DNA from 4 places in the Kitasatospora sp. NPDC058115 genome. Region 3 is predicted to be linked to each of the others. Evidence: riboswitches for the same ligand, from Rfam matches in the RefSeq annotation. Region 3 holds a riboswitch; each other region holds the start of a gene.

Region 1 (4,556 bases), on a different contig from region 3:
GCGTCCACTCCGGGCATCCGGGGACCTGGACGTCGAGGTCGGGGGCGGACGCGATCGCGGCGCGGAACGCGGCCGAGCGGTCCTCGATCAGCCGCAGGACCTCGGGGAACTCCAAGATTTTTTGCACGACGGTTGTGTATCACGGGGCTCCGGCCGCCGGACAGCGAATTTGTCGGAGCCCGGTCAGAGGCCGCGGCTGCCCGGCCGGGCGGCGCGGTGCCTGCCGTGCCGTGCCGTGCCGACGGGCGGTGGCCCTGGTCGGCGGATGGGTGTGCCCCATCCGGTGGCGGGCCGAGGGTCGGCATGCCGAGGTCGGCCGACGCCTGACCGGTCCGGCGGGATGCGGCTCGGCGCCGTTTGCACAGCACCAGGACGCACCGGTCGAGTGCGTGGAAATCCGGTGGGCGGGAAAGGCCGTCCGGCAGGAAAACCGATCACATCCCCATGCCGATGACCGCCCGGCGTAGTCCCCGCGAGCTCCTCCCGCATCTCAGGAGAACCGGGAACGGGTGACCGCCGATGACGGAGGTCGCCGCAGATCGACCCACCGTCAGCGAGTCAATGGCGGTCCGCCGGCGAGCCGCTGGTACGACGTCCCCGGACCCATCGGACACCGTGTCAGCTTCTCGGGTTCGGTCGGATCCCCAAAGGGATCTCCTTGCTCGCGCGGCCTTCTCAGGCGTGTTCACATGGGTATTGTGCCCCGGCCACCGCCATGTGCGGTGTACGAACGGGATCGGAATTCGAGGAACTCACGGAGGATGGATTGCGACGGAAACACCTGACCCTGCTGCGGAACGTCGCCCTGTCGGTGCTGGCCGCCACACTGCTGACCGGATTCGTGACACCCCAGGCGGAGGCCGGTGACGAGACCGACCACCGGGGAGGGGGCGGCTGCCCGCACAGCTGCTCGTCCGGGAAGCCGGGCCCTCCGGGACCTCCCGGACCTCAGGGCCCGGCAGGACCGCAGGGACCGGCCGGACCGGCAGGACCCGCCGGACCACAGGGCCCTGCCGGACCTGTGGGACCTGCCGGCCCGGTCGGACCTGCCGGAGCCGTCGGACCGGCCGGACCGGTCGGCCCCGCCGGTCCGGTCGGCCCCGTCGGACCTGCCGGACCTGCGGGGCCGACCCTGCCGACCCAGATCATCCAGACGACCCACACCCTGACCTCCGGACTCAACACGGGAACCACGGCCTGTCCGGCAGGTACCGTCATCACGGGCGGTGGGCTGCGGACGCCCCTCGGCGGCAACAACCTCACGGCCCAGCTGTACGAGTCCTACCCGTCCGCCGCGAACATGTGGACGGTGTCCTTCAACAACTCGGCAGGCACCAGCGGCTCCTACATGGTCTACGCCGTCTGTCTGCCGGTGACGTGACCCGGGCGGAACCTCTTCTGACGCCAAGTCGCCTTCGGCCCGCCGGCGCACCGTTCGGGTGAGCTCGGCGGGCCTCGGCGATCCGCATCCGGCGGTGAACGGGCCAGGGGCGGACCCCTGCCGCTCAACGGCACCTCACGGAGCCGTCCGCCTGCTCCCACCGCCGGCGGTCGCGACCGTCCCGCCCCCGACGGACACCGCGCCGCGCTGCCACGACAACGACCCGGCCGACGATCTCGCCCGGCGGGTGCGGCCCGCACCGCGGCCCGCGACGTCACCACCCTCCCCTGGCCCCCGGCACCGGCCACCGCCGAGGGCGCGCACGTCGTGGCCGCGCGCTGCGTCCGTCATGGGCTTCCGCCGTCCGCTGCGTCGAGTGCCGCGGCGCGGGCGAGGAGTTCGTCACGGCCGACGGCGTCGCCGGCCGCCGAGGCGACGACCGTCCGGGCCCGGCCGCGCTCGACGATCCGGCGCATGGTCCGCCCGGGATCCGCGAGGGCCGTCGTCGAGGCGAGGACGAGGTCCGCCGCCTGGGCGAGCGGCTCGTGGTGGGTGTTGACGCCGTCCCGGTTGTGCAGGTCGGTGGAGAGCGTCAGGCCGGCCTCGCGCAGCAGCGGCAGCGCGAAGGCGCGCGGAGGGGTGCTCGGCACGTGGGCGTGGGGGCGCTGCGCGGCCGGCGCCAGGACGGTGTCCTCGGGCAGCCGGTCGGCACCGACCTGACCACGCCTGATACCTTGCCATCGCCGTGGTGTTCGGGAAACCGGTTCGAGTCCGGTGCGGCCCTCGCCACTGTTGCCGCGGAGTACCGCGGCCCTCGCTGACCGGCTTCGCCAGCGGTCAGGGCCACTGGGACGGCTCGAAGAGCCCCCCGGGAAGGTCGGCTGCGGTGCGTCGATGCGGAAGCCAGGAGACCGGCCACGGCGCGACATGTTCCACGAGGGTTTTGGAGAACACGTGCCCCGCGCTTTGCCGTACCCGTTTGTGTCCATACGTTCCGCACGCCCCGCAGGTCGGGTACGTGCCGGCCGGGCGGTCGCGGCCGTCCTTTTCACCGGCGTGCTCGGTGCCTGCGCGGGCGCCCCCGCGCCCGTCGCGTCCACGGCGACGGGCGGAAGTGCCGAGCCGGTCAGCCTGGTCAACTGCGGGACCACCGTGACGGTCGGCGCGCCGCCCGAGCGGCTGGTGACGCTCAACCAGGGGGCCACCGAGGTCGCCCTGGCCCTCGGCCTGGAGTCCCGGATGGCCGGTACCGCCTATCTCGACAACGCCGTCCCGGAGAAGTGGAAGGCGGCCTACGACTCCGTTCCGGTGCTCTCCGAGGACTACCCGACGAAGGAGAAGCTCCTCGCGGCCCGTCCCGACTTCCTCTACGCCTCCTACTCCAGCGCGTTCACCGAGAAGGTCGCGGGCAGCCGGGAGGAGCTGCGCGGCCAGGGCATGCCGTCGTACCTGTCCCCGTTCGGCTGCACGGACAAGAGCCAGGTGCCGCCGACGACCTGGCAGGCGATGTGGGGCGAACTGAACGACGTCGCCAGGGTGTTCGGCGTCCCGGAGCGGGCCGCCGCCATCCAGCGGGAGCAGGAGAAGCAGCTGGCCGGGTTCAGGGCGACGGCCGCGGGCAAGGACCTGAAGGTCCTGTGGTTCGACTCGGACACCAAGGCGCCGTACGTCGGCGCCGGCCACGGCGGGCCGCAGCTGGTGCTCGACGCCGTGGGCGCCCGCAACGTCTTCGCGGACCTGCCCGGCGCCTGGCAGAGCGTGAGCTGGGAGAAGGTCGTCGCCGCGGATCCGGACGCCATCGTGCTCGCGGACGCCGACTGGGACACCGCCCGGTCCAAGATCGACTACCTGGAGAACGACCCGGTGCTGAGCAGGCTCACCGCCGTGCAGCGCAAGGCCTTCGTGGTGGTGCCGTTCTCGGAGTCGACGCCCGGCGTGCTGCTCGCCGACGGCGCCGCCCGGGTGTCGGCCGGGCTGGGCCTGCTGCGCCCGGGTTCATGACCGCCGCACCCCGCCCCGCCGTGCGGCCCGCCGGTCCGGGCCGCACGGTGGCGGCCCTGGCCGTCGCCGCCGCCCTGCTCCTGGCCACCATGCTCCTCGGTCTGGCCGTCGGCTCGCAGCACGAGCCGGTCCGGACGGTGTTCGAGGTCGTGGTGCGCCGTCTCGGACTGGGCGACCCGCACGTGACGCTGCTGGACGACCAGATCGTCTGGCAGTTGCGGCTGCCCCGGGTGCTGGGAGCGGCCGCGACCGGCGCCGGCCTCGCGGTCTGCGGCGCCGTGCTGCAGACCCTGACCGGCAACGACCTGGCCGACCCCTTCCTGCTCGGGATCTCGGACGGGGCCGCCGCCGGCGCGGTCACCGTGATCGTCCTCGGCGTCGGCGTGTCCGGCGCCGTGGGCACCGGCGCGGTGGCGATCGCCGCGTTCGCCGGTGCCCTGCTCGCGGCCGTCGTCGTGCTGGCCCTGGCCGCCGCGCGCACCCGGACGCTGCCGACCACCCGGACCGTGCTCGCCGGCATCGCCGTGGGCCAGATGTGCGGGGCCTACACCTCGTTCGTCGTGCTGGTCCTCGGGGACCGCAACGCGGCGCGCGGCGTCATGGAGTGGACGCTGGGCTCGGTCGCCGGCGTGCGATGGCCCACCGCCGTCCTCCTGACCGCGGTCGCGCTGATCGGCATCACGGTCCTGGCCTCCTCGGCCCGCGACCTGGACGCCTTCGCGTTCGGCGAGACCGCCGCCCGCTCCCTCGGCGTCCACGTCGAGCGCACCCGCTGGGTCCTCGTCGCCACCGCAGCGCTGGTGACCGCGTGCCTGGTCGCCCAGACCGGCGTGATCGGGTTCCTCGGCCTGGTCGTCCCGCACGTGGTCCGCCTCGTCTGCGGACCGCGCCACGCTGTCCTGCTGCCCGTGTCGGCGCTGGTGGGCGCATCCCTCCTGGTCGGCAGCGACATCGTGGCGCGCTCGGTCCTCCCCGACCGGGAGCTCCCCGTCGGCATCATCACGGCCGGGCTCGGAGCACCCTTCTTCGCCTGGCTCCTGTGGCGCCAGGGCCGGGCCGACGGGAGCGGACAGTGACGGCGACACCCCCCGTCGAGCTCCGTGCCGAGGGCCTTCTGGTGCGCATCGGCGGAGCCACCCTGCTGGACGCGGTCTCGCTCGCGTTCGCCCCCGGC
Region 2 (4,556 bases), on a different contig from region 3:
GCGGTCTGTGGGAAGGAGCCGATCGTGGTGGTGGGCAGCAGCGGCAGCCCGAGCCGGGCGCGCTGGGCCCCGGCGCGCCCGGGGTGGGCCGGGGTCCGGCGGGCGTCCTCGGCGGTGACGGCGGCGGTGCGGGCGCGCACGGCGGGGTCGCGGGTGATCGGGGAGGCGGCCCGGGAGGCCAGGTGGGCGCGGTTGGCGGCGAGTTCGGCGGCGATCGCGCCGGTGCCCTCGCGCAGACCGCGCGCGAGCAGCGCGGTCTCCTCGGCCTTCTGCCGGGCGAAGGCGAGCCAGCGGGCGAGCTGCGGGTCGAGGTCCCGCTCGGCGGTGGCGTCGACCGGCACGTGCAGCAGGGAGCAGGACGGCGCCACGTCCACGTGGCCGGCCAGGCCGAGCAGGGTGGCCAGGGTGGCGAGCGAGGCCTCCAGGTCGTTGATCCAGATGTTGCGGCCGTCGACGACGCCCGCCACCAGGCGCTTGCCGGGCAGTCCGCCGACGGCGGCGAGGTCGTCCAGATTGGCGGCGGCCGGCCCGGTGAAGTCCAGTGCCAGCCCCTCCACGGGCGCCGCGGCCAGCACCGGAAGCGCCTCGCCGAGGCGGTCGAAGTAGCTCGCGACCAGCAGCTTCGGCCGGTCGGTGCGGGCGCCGAGCTCGCGGTAGGCGCGGGCGACGGCGTTCAGTTCGGCCGGGGTGCGGTCCTGGACGAGCGCGGGCTCGTCCAGCTGCACCCAGTCCGCGCCGGCCGCGTGCAGGTCGGCGAGGAGTTCGGCGTAGACGGGCAGCAGCCGGTCCAGCAGGGTGAGCGGCCGGAAGTCCTCCGCGACGCCGGGGGCGGGCTCGGCCAGCAGCAGGTAGGTGACCGGGCCCACCAGCACCGGGCGGGCCTCGTGGCCGGCGGCGAGCGCCTCGGCGAGTTCGCCGACCGCCTTGCCGGAGTTGGCGGTGAAGGCGGTGTCCGGCCCCAGTTCGGGGACGAGGTAGTGGTAGTTGGTGTCGAACCACTTGGTCATCTCCAGCGGCGCGGCGTCCTGGGTGCCGCGCGCCATGGCGAAGTAGCCGTCGAGCGGGTCGGCGTCGACGGCGGCCCGGTGGCGGGCGGGGACGGCGCCGACGGCGACGGTGGTGTCGAGCACGTGGTCGTAGAGCGAGAAGTCGCCGGTGGGGAGTTCGCGCACGCCCGCCCCGGCGAGCTGCGTCCAGTTCTCCCGGCGCAGTCGGGCGGCGGTGGCGTGCAGGGCGTCGGCGGTGACGGTGCCCTTCCAGTAGCCCTCGACCGCCTTCTTGAGCTCCCGGTTCCGGCCCTGCCGGGGGTAGCCGTGGACGGTGGCCAGGGTGGCCGCGGCTGCGGACTTCGCTGTCAAGGGACTCTCCTTCGCGAGTCTTGATCCTCGGTGCCCGGTGACGGGACGAGGGCGCGAAGGGATGACGTACCGGACGGAGGCGCGTTCGCGGCTCCGTGTGCACGCCGACCCGCCCACGAGGTCACCGGGATGGCCGCGCGCGATCGGTCGCGCGCGGACAGCGGGCAGGTCTTCGGACTCGCGGGCACGCCCGCCCCCGAAAGGGCGGACACCTACTGGCCGTCGCTTCCCGGGCCGCTCGGGCCCAGTGCGTATGACGGCGGTCGTTCCCGCTCACCGCTGCGGGGCAGTCCCGGACTGGCCAGTCGAAAGGCGTCACCGGGTTCCCTCTTACGACGCGCCTGCCTGGCGGGCAGGGCGAACCAGCTGCACGGTCAGCGTAGACGCAGGACGGCGGCCCCGTCACGGAATTCCGTGACGCCCCCCCGGTACCGCGTCCGGGGCGTCCGGAGCCGGCCGGGACGGGCGAACGCGTGGTGCCCGGCCCTCGGGGGCGGCGCCCCCGGGCGCGCGGCACGGTGACAAGCGCCCTTCCGCCGCCGCCCGGTCGGTCGTACGGTCACCATCGGCCGACCGTTTCCGACCGCCGCTCCCCTTCCAGGAGGGCCCATGGAACCCCGCTGCCCCTACACCCACGTCCTCGACACCCGCGGCACCGCCCTGCACACCGAGGCCGCCCATCTGCGCTCCCACGGCCCGGCCGTCCGGGTCGAGCTCCCCGGCCGCGTCCTGGCCTGGTCGGTGACCCGGGCCGACGTCGCCCGGAAGCTGCTCACCGACCCCCGGCTCGCCAAGAACGCCCGCCACCACTGGCCCGACTGGATCGACGGCCGGGTCGGCCCCGACTGGCCGCTGGCCAGCTGGGTCGCGGTGGAGTCGATGTTCACCAGCGACGGCGCGGACCACCTCCGGCTGCGCACCCTCACCGCGCCCTCGTTCGGCCCGCGCCGGGTGGAGGCGCTGCGGCCCCGGGTGCGGGCGATCGCCGCCGCCCTGGTCGACGCGCTGCGCGGCGCCGCGCCCGGCGCGACCGTCGACCTGCACACCGGCCTCTCCTACCCGTTGCCGACCACGCTGATCTGCGACCTGTTCGGCGTCCCCGAGGAGCAGCGGGCGGAGGTGCGCCGGGTGGTGGACGGCGTCCTGGCGACCGACGCCACCCCCGAGCACGCCAAGGGCGTCCTCGACGACCTGTTCGCCGCCATGGCCCGCCTCGCCGCCACCAAGCGGGCGGCGCCGGGCGACGACATGACCAGCGAGCTGATCGCCACCCGTGACGCCCAGGGGTCCCGGCTCAGCGAGTCGGAGCTGGTCTCCACCCTGATCCTGATGATCGGCGCCGGGTCGGAGACCACCGTCAACCTCATCGACCACACGGTGGCGCTGCTGCTCTCGCACCCCGGGCAGCTGGCGCTGATCCGCTCCGGCGCGGCGACCTGGCGCGACGCCATCGAGGAGTCGCTGCGCCTGGAGGCGCCGGTGATGCACCTGCCGATGTACTTCGCCGCCGCGGACATCGACCTCGGCGAGGGCGTGCTGATCCGGGCCGGCGAGCCGGTCCTGTTCGCCTTCGGCGCGGCCGGGCGGGATCCGGCCCTGCACCCCGACCGGCCGGAGGAGTTCGACCTCACCCGGTCCGACAAGACCCATCTGGCCTTCGGCCACGGCCGGCACTACTGCCTGGGCGCGGTGCTCGGCACGATGGAGGCCGAGGAGGCGCTGAGCGCCCTGTTCGGCGCCTTCCCCGACGTCGAACTCGCGCTGCCGCCGGAGGGGCTGCTCCCGCAGGAGTCGTTCATCGTGAACGCCCTGCGGTCCCTGCCGGTCCGGCTCGGCCCGGCCGCCGGCTAGGCCCCGCCCCGTCCCGTCCCCGCAGGCGGTTGTCGGTGGGGCGGTTGTCGGTGGGGCCGTCTACCGTACGCCCATGGACGATCACGTCACCGCCGTACGCCTGGAGCCCTGGTCCGAGGCGGACGCGGCGCTGCTGTCCGCCCTCAACGCGCCGGAGTTGATGGCCCACCTCGGCGGCCCGGAGAGCGGGGAGCAGGTGGCCCGCCGTCACCGTCGCTACGTCGACCTCAGTGCCCGGCCCGCCGCCGCGGGGCGGATGTTCCGGATCGTGCTGCCGGACGGCGCGGCGGCGGGCAGCATCGGGTTCTGGGAGCGCACGGGGGAGGGCGGGCCGGTGTACGAGACCGGTTGGACGGTGCTGCCGGCCTTCCAGGGCCGGGGCGTGGCGAAGGCCGCCACCCGTGCGGTGGTGGCCGAGGCCCGGGCCGCCGGGCTCCACCGGTACCTGCACGCCTTCCCCTCGGTGGACAACGCCGCGTCCAACGCGGTCTGCCGGGGCACGGGCTTCGAGCTGCTGGGCGTGCGGGAGTTCGAGTACCCGCCGGGCCGGCCGATGCGCGGCAACGACTGGCGCTTCGACCTCCGTCCGGCCTGACGGAGGAGGCCGGGAGGCAGGCGGGGAAGGAGGCCGGGGTGCCCCGGTCCGGGGCACCCCGGCGGGGATCAGCCGGTGGTGGTGCGGCGGCGCAGCAGGAAGACCCCGGCGGCGGTGGCCAGGGCCGCGGCTCCGCCGACGGCGGCGACCTGGGGGTTGATCATCGGCACGGCCTCGGCGGGCGCGGCGCCGCCGCACTCGGCGTGGCCGATGACCAGGTCGGCGGCGTTGAGGATCGGCAGCAGGCTGATCCGCACGGCGTTGGCGCTGAGTATGCCGTTGGCGTCGGTGCGCTGCTCGTTGAGGAGGATGGTGCCGACCCCGGGGATGTCGATCCCGGTGTTGGGCCCGGCGCCGGCCTGCAGGTTGATCGCGGGCAGGAGCGGGAGCTTGACGCTGCCCCCCGCGATGACGCCGGAGCCGGTGGCGCCGGCCGGGGTCGCGGTGCAGGTCGCGTTGACGCCGGTGAGCGAGACGGTGGCGACGCCCAGGTCGACGCCGAGCGAGTCGATCGTGGCGGAGGCGCCCGAGGTGCCGGCCTGCGGGTCGCCCGAGGTGGTGGAGGTGAGCAGCGCGTTGCTGGCGAAGGGGCCGACGCTGATGCCGGCCAGGGTGCTGGTGCCGCCCGAGGGGTAGGCGGAGGCGGGCGTCGGGGCGACGGCCACCATCCCGGCGACGGCGTCGGCGGAGACGACGAAGGCCTTGGCCTCGGGGGCGGGGAGGGCGGCCCAGGCCGGGCCGGCGGTGCAGAC
Region 3 (4,556 bases):
AGCACCACGGTCAGGAAGTCGCCCTCCTCCACCCGCCGGTCGGTGGGCTGGTGCGCCGGCTGGCCGGAGTGGCTGCCGGTGCCGACCGAGACCGGGAAGGCCGCCCGGTCGGCGCCGTGGTCGATCATCCGGCGCTCCAGCTCCATCGCCAGGTGCCGTTCGGTGCGCCCGACCAGGATCGACTCCAGCAGCTCGCCGAGCGCCTGGTCGGCGATCTCGGCGGCGATCCGCAGGTCGGCGATCTCGTGCTCGTCCTTGACCACCCGCAGCCGCTCGACCGCCTGGCCGACGTCCGCCAGCCGCACCCCCTCGGCCAGCCCGGCCACCGCCCGGTGCCGGGCGACCGTCAGGTCGTGCTCCTCCACCGCCAGCCCGGCCGCCCCCAGCCGCGCGGCGGCGGCGGCCGCGGCCAGCGCGGTGTCGGAACCGGTGGCCACCGGCAGCCGGGTGACGTCGGGGGCGATCAGGTGCTCGCCGGTGTCGTCCGGCGGCAGGTCGTCCGGCAGCGCGAGCAGCACCCGGTCCCGGGTCAGCAGCAGGCTCGCCCCGCACGGCGGGCAGCCGGTCAGGTACCGCACGTTCGCCGCCCGGGTGATCAGCGCCGCGTCGGCCCCGGAGGCACCGCAGTGCTCCCGCAACCGCTCCCGGCGGCCCGCGTACGCATCAGCCATGCGTCGAGCCTACGAACCCGGCCCCCGATCCGCCCGCCGAACGCCCCCACCCGGGCAGCCCCGGCCTCCCGCCCGGGCCGCTACTCCGCGGCCTTCGGGCTCCACTTCCGCTCCACCCCGGCCAGCCGCCAGTAGGCGATGGCGGCGGCCCAGACCACCACGAACAGGGCGACGATCGCGTAGCCGACGTTGTCCAGCGAGATGTCCGCGATCCAGCCGCTCACCGGGTCGGTGAGGTCCAGCTTCTCGTGCAGCACGCCGACCAGCTCGATGGTGCCGATGACGAAGGCCACCGCGATGGAGAGCCCGGTGATCGTCAGGTTGTAGTACACCTTCCGCACCGGGTTGGAGAACGCCCACTGGTAGGCGAAGTTCATGAAAGTGCCGTCCAGCGTGTCGAACAGGCTCATCCCGGCCGCGAACAGCAGCGGCAGGCAGACGATCGCGTACCACGGCAGGCCGGAGGCCGCGCCCGAGCCGGCCATCACCATCAGGGTGACCTCGGTCGCGGTGTCGAAGCCCAGGCCCAGCACCATGCCGACCGGGAACATCTGCCCGGGCCGGGTGATCGAGCGGGTCGCCCGGTTCAGCACCCGGGCCATCAGGCCGCGCGCGTTCAGGTGCGCCTCCAGCTCGGCCTCGTCGAACCGGCCGGCGCGCATCGAGCGGAACACCCTGAGGATGCCGAACAGCGCCGCCAGGTTCAGCGCGCCGATCAGGTAGAGGAAGACGCCGGAGGCCGAGGTGCCGACCATCCCCAGCCACTGGTGGGTGGACGACTCGTCGTCCATCAGCGTGTTGGCCAGCTGCGCGCCGCCCGCCACCAGGGCGGCCATCAGCACCACCATCGAGGAGTGCCCGAGCGCGAACCAGAAGCCCACCGAGACCGGGCGCTTGCCGTCCGCCATCAGCTTGCGGGTGGTGTTGTCGATCACCGCGATGTGGTCGGCGTCGAAGGCGTGGCGCATGCCGAGGGTGTAGGCGGTGATGCCCAGGCCCACCCCGAAGACCTGGGTGCCCACCTCGTACTTCTCCGGCGCCACCAGGAAGATCAACGTGCCGAACGCCACCACGTGCATGGCGAGGATCACGCCCAGCAGCCCGGCGGTGCGAAGGGTGTCCTCCCGGCGCCAGCGGAAGGCGGGCAGGGCGGCGGGCGACGCCGCGGCGGCGGCGGTTTCGGGCAGGGTCATCTGCGGATCACGCTCCAGCACCTCGTGGAATGACTTCGTGAGATGCCGCGGCCGGTCTCCTGGCTTACGGGGCTCCCGTACCCGCCTTCCCAGGCGCGCGAGGCGCCCAGTGGCGTCGTGGGTACGGACACTCTCCCCCGATCACAGTGGCGAGGGCCGCTCCGGACTGGGACCCCTGAGGGTCCGTCACCGGTCTTCCCGAGCACCACGGCGGGGAACACCGTAGGGGCCCGGGGCGACCCATGCAAGGCTGCGCACCTACGCAGGTGTTCAGGATCACAACCTCCCGCCTGCCAGAATGGGCCGCATGCATCTCGTACCGGCCGACCGCGCGGGCCACCGCACCATCGACGGCCACCGGGTCTGCGAGGCCATCGCCGCGATCGGCGACACCGCCCACGTCCGCTCCTGGGCCGACCGCTTCGCCCTGCTCGCCGACCCCGGCAGGCTCGCCCTCCTGCTCGCCCTGCACCGCACCGGCCCCCTCGCCGTCACCGACCTCGCCGTCGCCACCGGCATGCGCGACCCCGCCGTCTCCCAGGCCCTGCGCCTCCTGCGCACCGCCGGCGTGGTGGCCGGCGAGAAGGAGGGCCGCGTCGTGCGCTACCGGCTCGTGGACGCCACCCTGCGCCCCCTCCTCGACCAATGCGCCGGCGACACCCCCGCCATAGCAGCCGGCTGACCGCCGGGCGGCCACCCCGCCCGGCCGGAGCCCGCTGAGTACGATCATGGCGTGTCGAACCCCCGCCGGCTCCGGGCCCGGCCCGACGACGACCGCTGGAACACCCGGCCGGTCCGGGCACGCGTCCTCGCGGTGGTCCGCACCCTCACCTCCGCCACCAGGGTCCTGGAGGTCCTCGCACCACTGCGCGAGCTGGACGGCATCGGCTTCGCCGTCACCGTCAACCCCGGCTCCGCGTTCACCGCCGGACTCGACGACCACCTCCGCGCCCAGCCCGGCCTCACCGTCCTGCCCTGGCGGGAGGCCGTCCGGCAGCGCTTCGACCTCGCCGTCGCCTGCGCCGTCCACGCCTCGATGCACCGGCTGCGCGCACCCCTCGTCGTCCTCCCGCACGGCGCCGGCTACAACCGTCTGGTCCCCGAGTCCACCGGCGACACGGTGACCGCCGCCGGGCTCTCCCGACACGAACTCACCCATCGCGGACGGGTCTTCCCCGCCGTCATCGGCCTCTCCCACCGCGAGCAGTTCGACCGCCTGCGGGCTGCCTGCCCCGAGGCGCTGCCCCGCGCCCGCGAGGTCGGCGACCCCTGCTTCGACCGGATGCTCGGCGGCCTCGGCGCACGCGACGGCCACCGGACCGCCCTCGGCGCGGTCGACGGCCGTCGCCTCGTCGTGGTCACCTCCACCTGGAGCGGGCACTCGCTGCTCGGCCGTCACCCCGGCCTGCCGCTGCGGCTGGTCGAACAGCTGCCCGCCGACGAGTACACCGTCGCCGCCGTCCTGCACCCCAACGTCTGGGCCCGGCACGACCTGCGCGCCCTGCTCGCCCCGGCCGAACGCCGCGGCCTGCGGCTCGTCCCGCCGGACCGGGGCTGGCAGGCCGCGCTGATCGCCGCCGACTGCGTGATCGGCGACCACGGCTCGGTCTCCTTCTACGCCGCCGCCCTCGAACGCCGCACCCTGCTGGTCGCCACCGGCGCCGCCGAACTCGACCCCCGCTCCCCCACCTACGCCTTCGGCCGGGCCGCTCCGGCCCTCGACCCCGACGGCGACCTGCTCACCCAGCTCGAACGGGCGGCGGCCGAGCAGGACCCGGCCGCCCTGCGCCCCGTCACCGACCGCTCACTCGGCCGCCGCGGGGAGTCCGCCCGGATACTGCGCGAAATCTTCCTCTCCTACCTGCCCGGCATCGAGGCACCGCCCGGCGACCCCCTGCCGCTGCCCCACCCGCGGCCGGTCCCGCTCGCCGCCGAACGGCCCACCGCCTACGACGTCGTGGCCACCGGCGAGGGCACCGCGATCCACCTGCGCCGCTACCCCGTCGGCCCCGGCCGGCCCACCGCGCGCGGCTTCCTCGCCGTCGCCGACGACGAACCCAGCCCCGTGCTGCGGCGCACCGCCGACGTCCTGGCCCGCACCGGGAGCGACACCGAACAGCCCGCCGAGGCGTGGCTCGCCGCCACCGCCGGCGCGGCCGAGCTCCCGCGCCTCACCGTCGCCGTCGCCGCCCTCGGCCCGGACCACCACCTGCTGCGGCTGCCCGGCGGCCTCCTCCTGGAAGCCCGCGCCGACCGCCCCTGGGGCACCCCCGTTCCCCGGCTCGACCCGCTCCTCCTCGGCTCCGCCGTCGCCCACTGGCTCACCACCCCGGCCGCGACCCCGACGGCGCTCCCCCACCGCACCCTCACCCTCCACACCGGCCCCCGCCGCACCAGCATCAGCTTCACCACCCGACCCGGACACCCCGACGGACCCGCCATCCACAGGCCGACGGGCCCTTCCTACGGTCAGAGTTGAGGGCGGGTCAGGTGGTCGGGCGGGGTGGTTGGCAGGTGGGGCACCAGAAGAGGTTGCGGGAGGCGTGTTCCTCGGTGCGGATGTCGGTGGCGCAGATCAGGCAGGGCTGGCCGGCGCGGCGGTAGACGTAGACCTCGCCGCCGTGGTCGTCGACGCGCGGGGGGCGGTTCATCGCCTCGGGCGTGTGCTCGGGGCGGACGGTGTCGATGCGGC
Region 4 (4,556 bases), on a different contig from region 3:
GCCGCGGACCACCGCCTCGTCGTCGTGTTCCCAGGCGTGCAGGCGCCAGCCGGGGCCGGCACCGCCGTCCCGGGCCTCGACCAGGCCGACCAGCAGGGCCTGGCCCCACGCTTTGGCGGCGGCGCCCACCGTCATGGCGAGGGCGCGGCCGGCGGCGCGGGCGTCGTCGGGGAGCAGCTCGCCGCGCTTGTCGACCTCGTCGAGTTCGCCGGCCCAGCGGGCGATCCGGACGGCGTCGACCAGCATGCGGCGGGCCAGCGGGGCGAGTTCGGCGGGGGCGGGGAAGCCCTCCGGCACGGGGACCCGGCCACGGCCGGGTGCGGGGGCGGGGCCTCGTCGGCGGGGTACGCCCGGGGCCCCCGGCCTGGCGCCGGCGGGGCGGTGGGCCGTTCCGGGGAGACGGGTCACCGTCGCACCGGTACCGATCGTCGGCGGGAGCGGGGCATCACGGTCGCGCGGATTCCGAGACGTCACGTCGAGCAGTCTTCCCCTTGTACCGGCCATCTGTCACATCCGGTTGTCCGCGCGGGGCGGGCGGGGGGCGCGGGGGCTCGACAAGATCGGGCAACAGAGGCCAAACCGACTGGCCTGATCTTTGTGGCGGGTCCATGCCACGAAGAACGGGTGCGCCGCGGAATTCCGCGCGAGGGGGGGATCGGAACGGCTCAGCAGAACGGAGTGAGCCAGCGGCGCAGGGTCTCGGCGTAGCGGTCGGGGGCGGTGTTCCAGAGCGCGGCGTGATCACCCCCGGGAAAGGCCTGGAGGTTGACCACGTCCGGTCGGCGGCGGGCGAGGCGCTCGGCCGCCGCGAACGGGGCCACCGGGTCGTCCGGGCCGTGCAGCACCAGGGTCGGCACCCGCAGGTCGGTCCCCTCGGCGATGCGGGCGAAGTCGGCCAGATCCACGCCGGTGCGGCCCTGCGCCGCGAGCGCGCCCAGTTCGGCGGCCGCGCCCCGGAAGCCGGAGCGGGCGGCGTCCCGGCGGGCGGTGGCCGGCCAGTCCAGCACCGGCGAGTCCAGGACCAGGCTGCTGATCGAGGGGGCGAGGTCCGAGCGGGCGGCGGTCTGCAGGGCCATCGTGGCGCCGAGCGACCAGCCGTGGAGCACCACCCGGCCCGCGCCGGCGTCCAGGGCGGTGCGCACCGCCGCCTCGACGTCCCGCCACTCGGTCTCGCCGAAGTGGCCGAGGCCGTCCGGGGAGGCCGGGGCGCCGGCGTCACCGCGGTAGGTGACGACCAGGGCGGGCAGGCCGAGGCGCTGCAGCTCGGGGAGGACGGGCAGGGCCTGGGTCCGGTCGGCGTCCGGGCCGTGCACCAGGACCACCCAGGTGCCGCGCTTGCCGTCCAGCCGCCACGCGGGCATCGCGCCGAGTTCGCCCTCGACGGCGGTCTCGGCGAACGGCAGCCCGAGCGCCCGGCCCGGGTCGCCGAGGTGGACCCGGGGGGTGAAGCGGACCTCGGTGCCGGGGGCGAGGGTGCCCCGGTCCGCGCGCACCAGCCGGCGGGTGACCCCCTTCTCGTCACTGTGCAGGACCTCCTCGACGACCGCGTGACCGTCCTCGCCCCACTCGACGGCCCAGCGGCCGGGGCGCTCGCTCACCGGCGTGCGGGTGAAGGTGACCCGCCCCGCGCCGAGGGCCTGGACGAGCACCGGGCCGGTCCGGACGCGGGCGGCCCCGGCCGGGCGGACCATCCGCTCGGACGCCCGGCGGCCGATCACCAGGACGGCGGCCCCGGTGCCGACGGCGGCGGCCGCCACGGTGGCCGCGATTCCCCAACGCATACTCGCTCCCCGGTGCTCGGTGTCTGGCTCGGTCTCCGGTCTCGCTGTCCCGACCCACCCTCAGTCCACTCGCGCGGGCGGGGGGAGGCCAGCAGGACACGGCCGTACGGGTAGTTCCGGGAGGAAAATCACATGGCTGCGGCGGGGCGGCCCGGCGTGTGACCAACACCCCCGACGACCTCGGTTGACTCCCGGTTCGGGCCCGTGATGGGATCCTTCAGCCAATACGGAGGCATGCAGAGGAAGCCGGTGCGAGTCCGGCGCGGTCCCGCCACTGTCACCGGGGAGCACGACCGGAACACGCCACGGCGGGCCGTCAGAAGCCGCTGGAAGGCCCGGGAGGTGCGTTCGACCCGGAAGCCAGGAGACTCTCGCCGCCGGTTCGTCGATCCAGGGCGCGGACCCTGAGTGAGGACACGCACGCGATGCTGCGCCCTGCCGTGCGCCCGTTGACCCGGGCCGCCGCCTTCGGCGCCGGCGCGGTGGCCGGGTACCTGGCCGACGCCCGGTTCGCCGACCCGCGCCGCGGCCACCCGGTGGCCGGCTTCGGCACCGCCGCCGCCCGGCTGGAACGCCTGCTCTGGCGCGACCACCGCGGCGTCGGCACCGCCTTCACCGCCCTGGCCGTGGGCACCGTCGCGGCCGGCGCCCTCGCCGCCGACCGGCTGCTGGCCCGCCGCCCGCCCGCCCGGGCCGCCCTCGCCGCCGCCGCGACCTGGACGGTGCTCGGCGGCACCTCGCTGACCCGGGAGGCCCGCACCATCGGCCGTTCGCTGGCGGCCGGCCACCTGACGGCGGCCCGGGAGCGGCTGCCGCACCTGTGCGGACGCGACCCGAGCGCGCTGGACGAGCAGCAGCTGGCCCGCGCGGTCGTCGAGTCGGTGGCCGAGAACACCGCCGACGCCGTGGTCAACGCCCTGGTCTGGGGCGGCCTCGCGGGCACCCCGGGCCTGCTGGCGTTCCGCGCGGTGAACACCCTGGACGCGATGGTCGGTCACCGCTCGCCCCGCTACGCCCGGTTCGGCTGGGCCTCGGCGCGGCTGGACGACGTGGCGGGCTGGCCCGGCGCGCGGCTGACCGCGCTGCTGACGGTGGCCGCCGCCCCCGAACCGCGCACCGCCTGGCGGGTCTGGCGGCGCGACGGCTCGGCGCACCCCAGCCCGAACGCCGGTCAGGCCGAGTCGGCGTTCGCCGGCGCGGTGGGCGTGCGCCTCGGCGGGACGCTGCACTACGGCGAGCGGGTGGAGCACCGCCCCGTGCTGGGCGGGGAGCTGCGGCCGGTCGGGGTGGACGACATCGAACGGGCCTGTGTGCTCTCCCGGCGGGTGAGCGCGCTGGCCCTGGGTACGACGGTCGCCGGGCACCTGCTGCTCCGGGCGGCCCTGGGCGGGATGCGGAGGAGTGGGGCATGAGCAAGGCGCTGCTGGTCGCCGGGACGACCTCGGACGCCGGCAAGAGCGTGGTCACCGCGGGCATCTGCCGCTGGCTGGCCCGGCAGGGTGTCGCGGTCGCGCCGTTCAAGGCGCAGAACATGTCGCTGAACTCCTTCGTCACCGCCGACGGCGCCGAGATCGGCCGCGCGCAGGCGATGCAGGCGCAGGCGGCCCGGGTGGAGCCGGAGGCGGCGATGAACCCGGTGCTGCTCAAGCCCGGGGCCGACGGCCGCAGCCAGGTGGTGCTGCTGGGCCGGCCGGTCGCCGAGGTCGGCGCGCTGGACTACCGCGAGCGCAAGCCGGTGCTGCTGGAACGCGCCCTGGAGTGCCTGGCGGACCTGCGCCGGCGCTTCGACGTGGTGGTCTGCGAGGGCGCGGGATCGCCCGCCGAGATCAACCTGCGCGACCGCGACATCGCCAACATGGGCCTGGCCACCGCCGCCGGCCTGCCGGTCGTGGTGGTCGGCGACATCGACCGCGGCGGGGTGTTCGCGGCGATGTACGGGACGCTGGCGCTGCTGTCGGCCGAGGACCAGCGGCATGTGGCGGGCTGGTTCGTCAACAAGTTCCGCGGCGACGCGCGGCTGCTCGCGCCGGGCCTGGAGATGCTGCGCGAGCTGACCGGCCGTCCGGTGCTCGGCACCCTGCCGATGCTGGCGGACCTGTGGCTGGACGCCGAGGACTCGCTCGACCTGTCCACCGTCGTCGACCGGACGGCCGCGCGCGGCCCGCTCGGCGCGGACGTGCTGCGGGTGGCCGTGCTGCGCTTCCCCCGGCTGTCCAACTTCACCGACCTGGACGCGCTCGCCCAGGAGCCCGGCGTGCTGGTCCGCTGGGCCACCCGCCCGGAGGAACTGGCCGACGCCGACCTCGTCGTGCTGCCCGGTACCCGGGCCACCGTCGCGGACCTCGCCTGGCTGCGCGAACGCGGCCTGGAGCCGGTGCTGAGGGCCCGGGCGGCGGCCGGGCAGCCGCTGCTCGGCGTCTGCGGCGGCTACCAGATGCTGGCGCACTCGATCGTGGACGAGGTCGAGTCGGGGGCGGGCGCGGTGGACGGCCTCGGGCTGCTGCCGACCCGGGTGCGGTTCGGCGCGGAGAAGGTGCTCGCCCGGCCGGTCGGCGAGGCGTACGGGGAGCGGGTCGAGGGCTACGAGATCCACCACGGCATCGTCACGGTCGAGGGCGGCGAGCCCTTCCTCGACGGGTGCCGGGCGGGCCAGGTGTGGGGAACCACCTGGCACGGGGCGCTGGAGAACGACGGCTTCCGCCGCGCGCTGCTGCGCGAGGTCGCGGCGGCCGCCGGCCGGGCGTTCGTGCCGGCGCCGGACACCTCCTTCGCGGC

The links. Region 3 has a riboswitch for cobalamin ahead of ACFVVL_RS30880 (HoxN/HupN/NixA family nickel/cobalt transporter). Riboswitches for the same ligand answer to the same signal wherever they lie in the genome.
Region 1: another riboswitch for cobalamin. It lies ahead of ACFVVL_RS31055 (ABC transporter substrate-binding protein); the one in region 3 lies ahead of ACFVVL_RS30880 (HoxN/HupN/NixA family nickel/cobalt transporter).
Region 2: another riboswitch for cobalamin. It lies ahead of metE (5-methyltetrahydropteroyltriglutamate--homocysteine S-methyltransferase); the one in region 3 lies ahead of ACFVVL_RS30880 (HoxN/HupN/NixA family nickel/cobalt transporter).
Region 4: another riboswitch for cobalamin. It lies ahead of ACFVVL_RS21845 (cobalamin biosynthesis protein); the one in region 3 lies ahead of ACFVVL_RS30880 (HoxN/HupN/NixA family nickel/cobalt transporter).

The regions. Positions count from the first base shown of each region.
Region 1 covers NZ_JBHVTL010000036.1:78,821-83,376, reverse strand. The annotation lists gene ACFVVL_RS31070 (maleylpyruvate isomerase N-terminal domain-containing protein) at 1-127, opposite strand, end outside; gene ACFVVL_RS31065 (hypothetical protein) at 1,022-1,381, shown strand; gene ACFVVL_RS31060 (hypothetical protein) at 1,729-2,031, opposite strand; cobalamin riboswitch at 2,111-2,316, shown strand; gene ACFVVL_RS31055 (ABC transporter substrate-binding protein) at 2,438-3,382, shown strand; gene ACFVVL_RS31050 (FecCD family ABC transporter permease) at 3,379-4,458, shown strand; gene ACFVVL_RS31045 (ABC transporter ATP-binding protein) at 4,455-4,556, shown strand, end outside.
Region 2 covers NZ_JBHVTL010000010.1:153,914-158,469, forward strand. The annotation lists gene metE (5-methyltetrahydropteroyltriglutamate--homocysteine S-methyltransferase) at 1-1,358, opposite strand, end outside; cobalamin riboswitch at 1,504-1,740, opposite strand; gene ACFVVL_RS13395 (cytochrome P450) at 1,968-3,209, shown strand; gene ACFVVL_RS13400 (GNAT family N-acetyltransferase) at 3,283-3,804, shown strand; gene ACFVVL_RS13405 (choice-of-anchor P family protein) at 3,873-4,556, opposite strand, start outside.
Region 3 covers NZ_JBHVTL010000035.1:64,229-68,784, reverse strand. The annotation lists gene ACFVVL_RS30885 (M24 family metallopeptidase) at 1-671, opposite strand, end outside; gene ACFVVL_RS30880 (HoxN/HupN/NixA family nickel/cobalt transporter) at 752-1,864, opposite strand; cobalamin riboswitch at 1,896-2,089, opposite strand; gene ACFVVL_RS30875 (ArsR/SmtB family transcription factor) at 2,172-2,546, shown strand; gene ACFVVL_RS30870 (hypothetical protein) at 2,598-4,343, shown strand; gene ACFVVL_RS30865 (Fpg/Nei family DNA glycosylase) at 4,351-4,556, opposite strand, start outside.
Region 4 covers NZ_JBHVTL010000020.1:75,753-80,308, forward strand. The annotation lists gene ACFVVL_RS21835 (hypothetical protein) at 1-504, opposite strand, end outside; gene ACFVVL_RS21840 (alpha/beta hydrolase family protein) at 666-1,781, opposite strand; cobalamin riboswitch at 1,994-2,173, shown strand; gene ACFVVL_RS21845 (cobalamin biosynthesis protein) at 2,207-3,193, shown strand; gene ACFVVL_RS21850 (cobyric acid synthase) at 3,190-4,556, shown strand, end outside.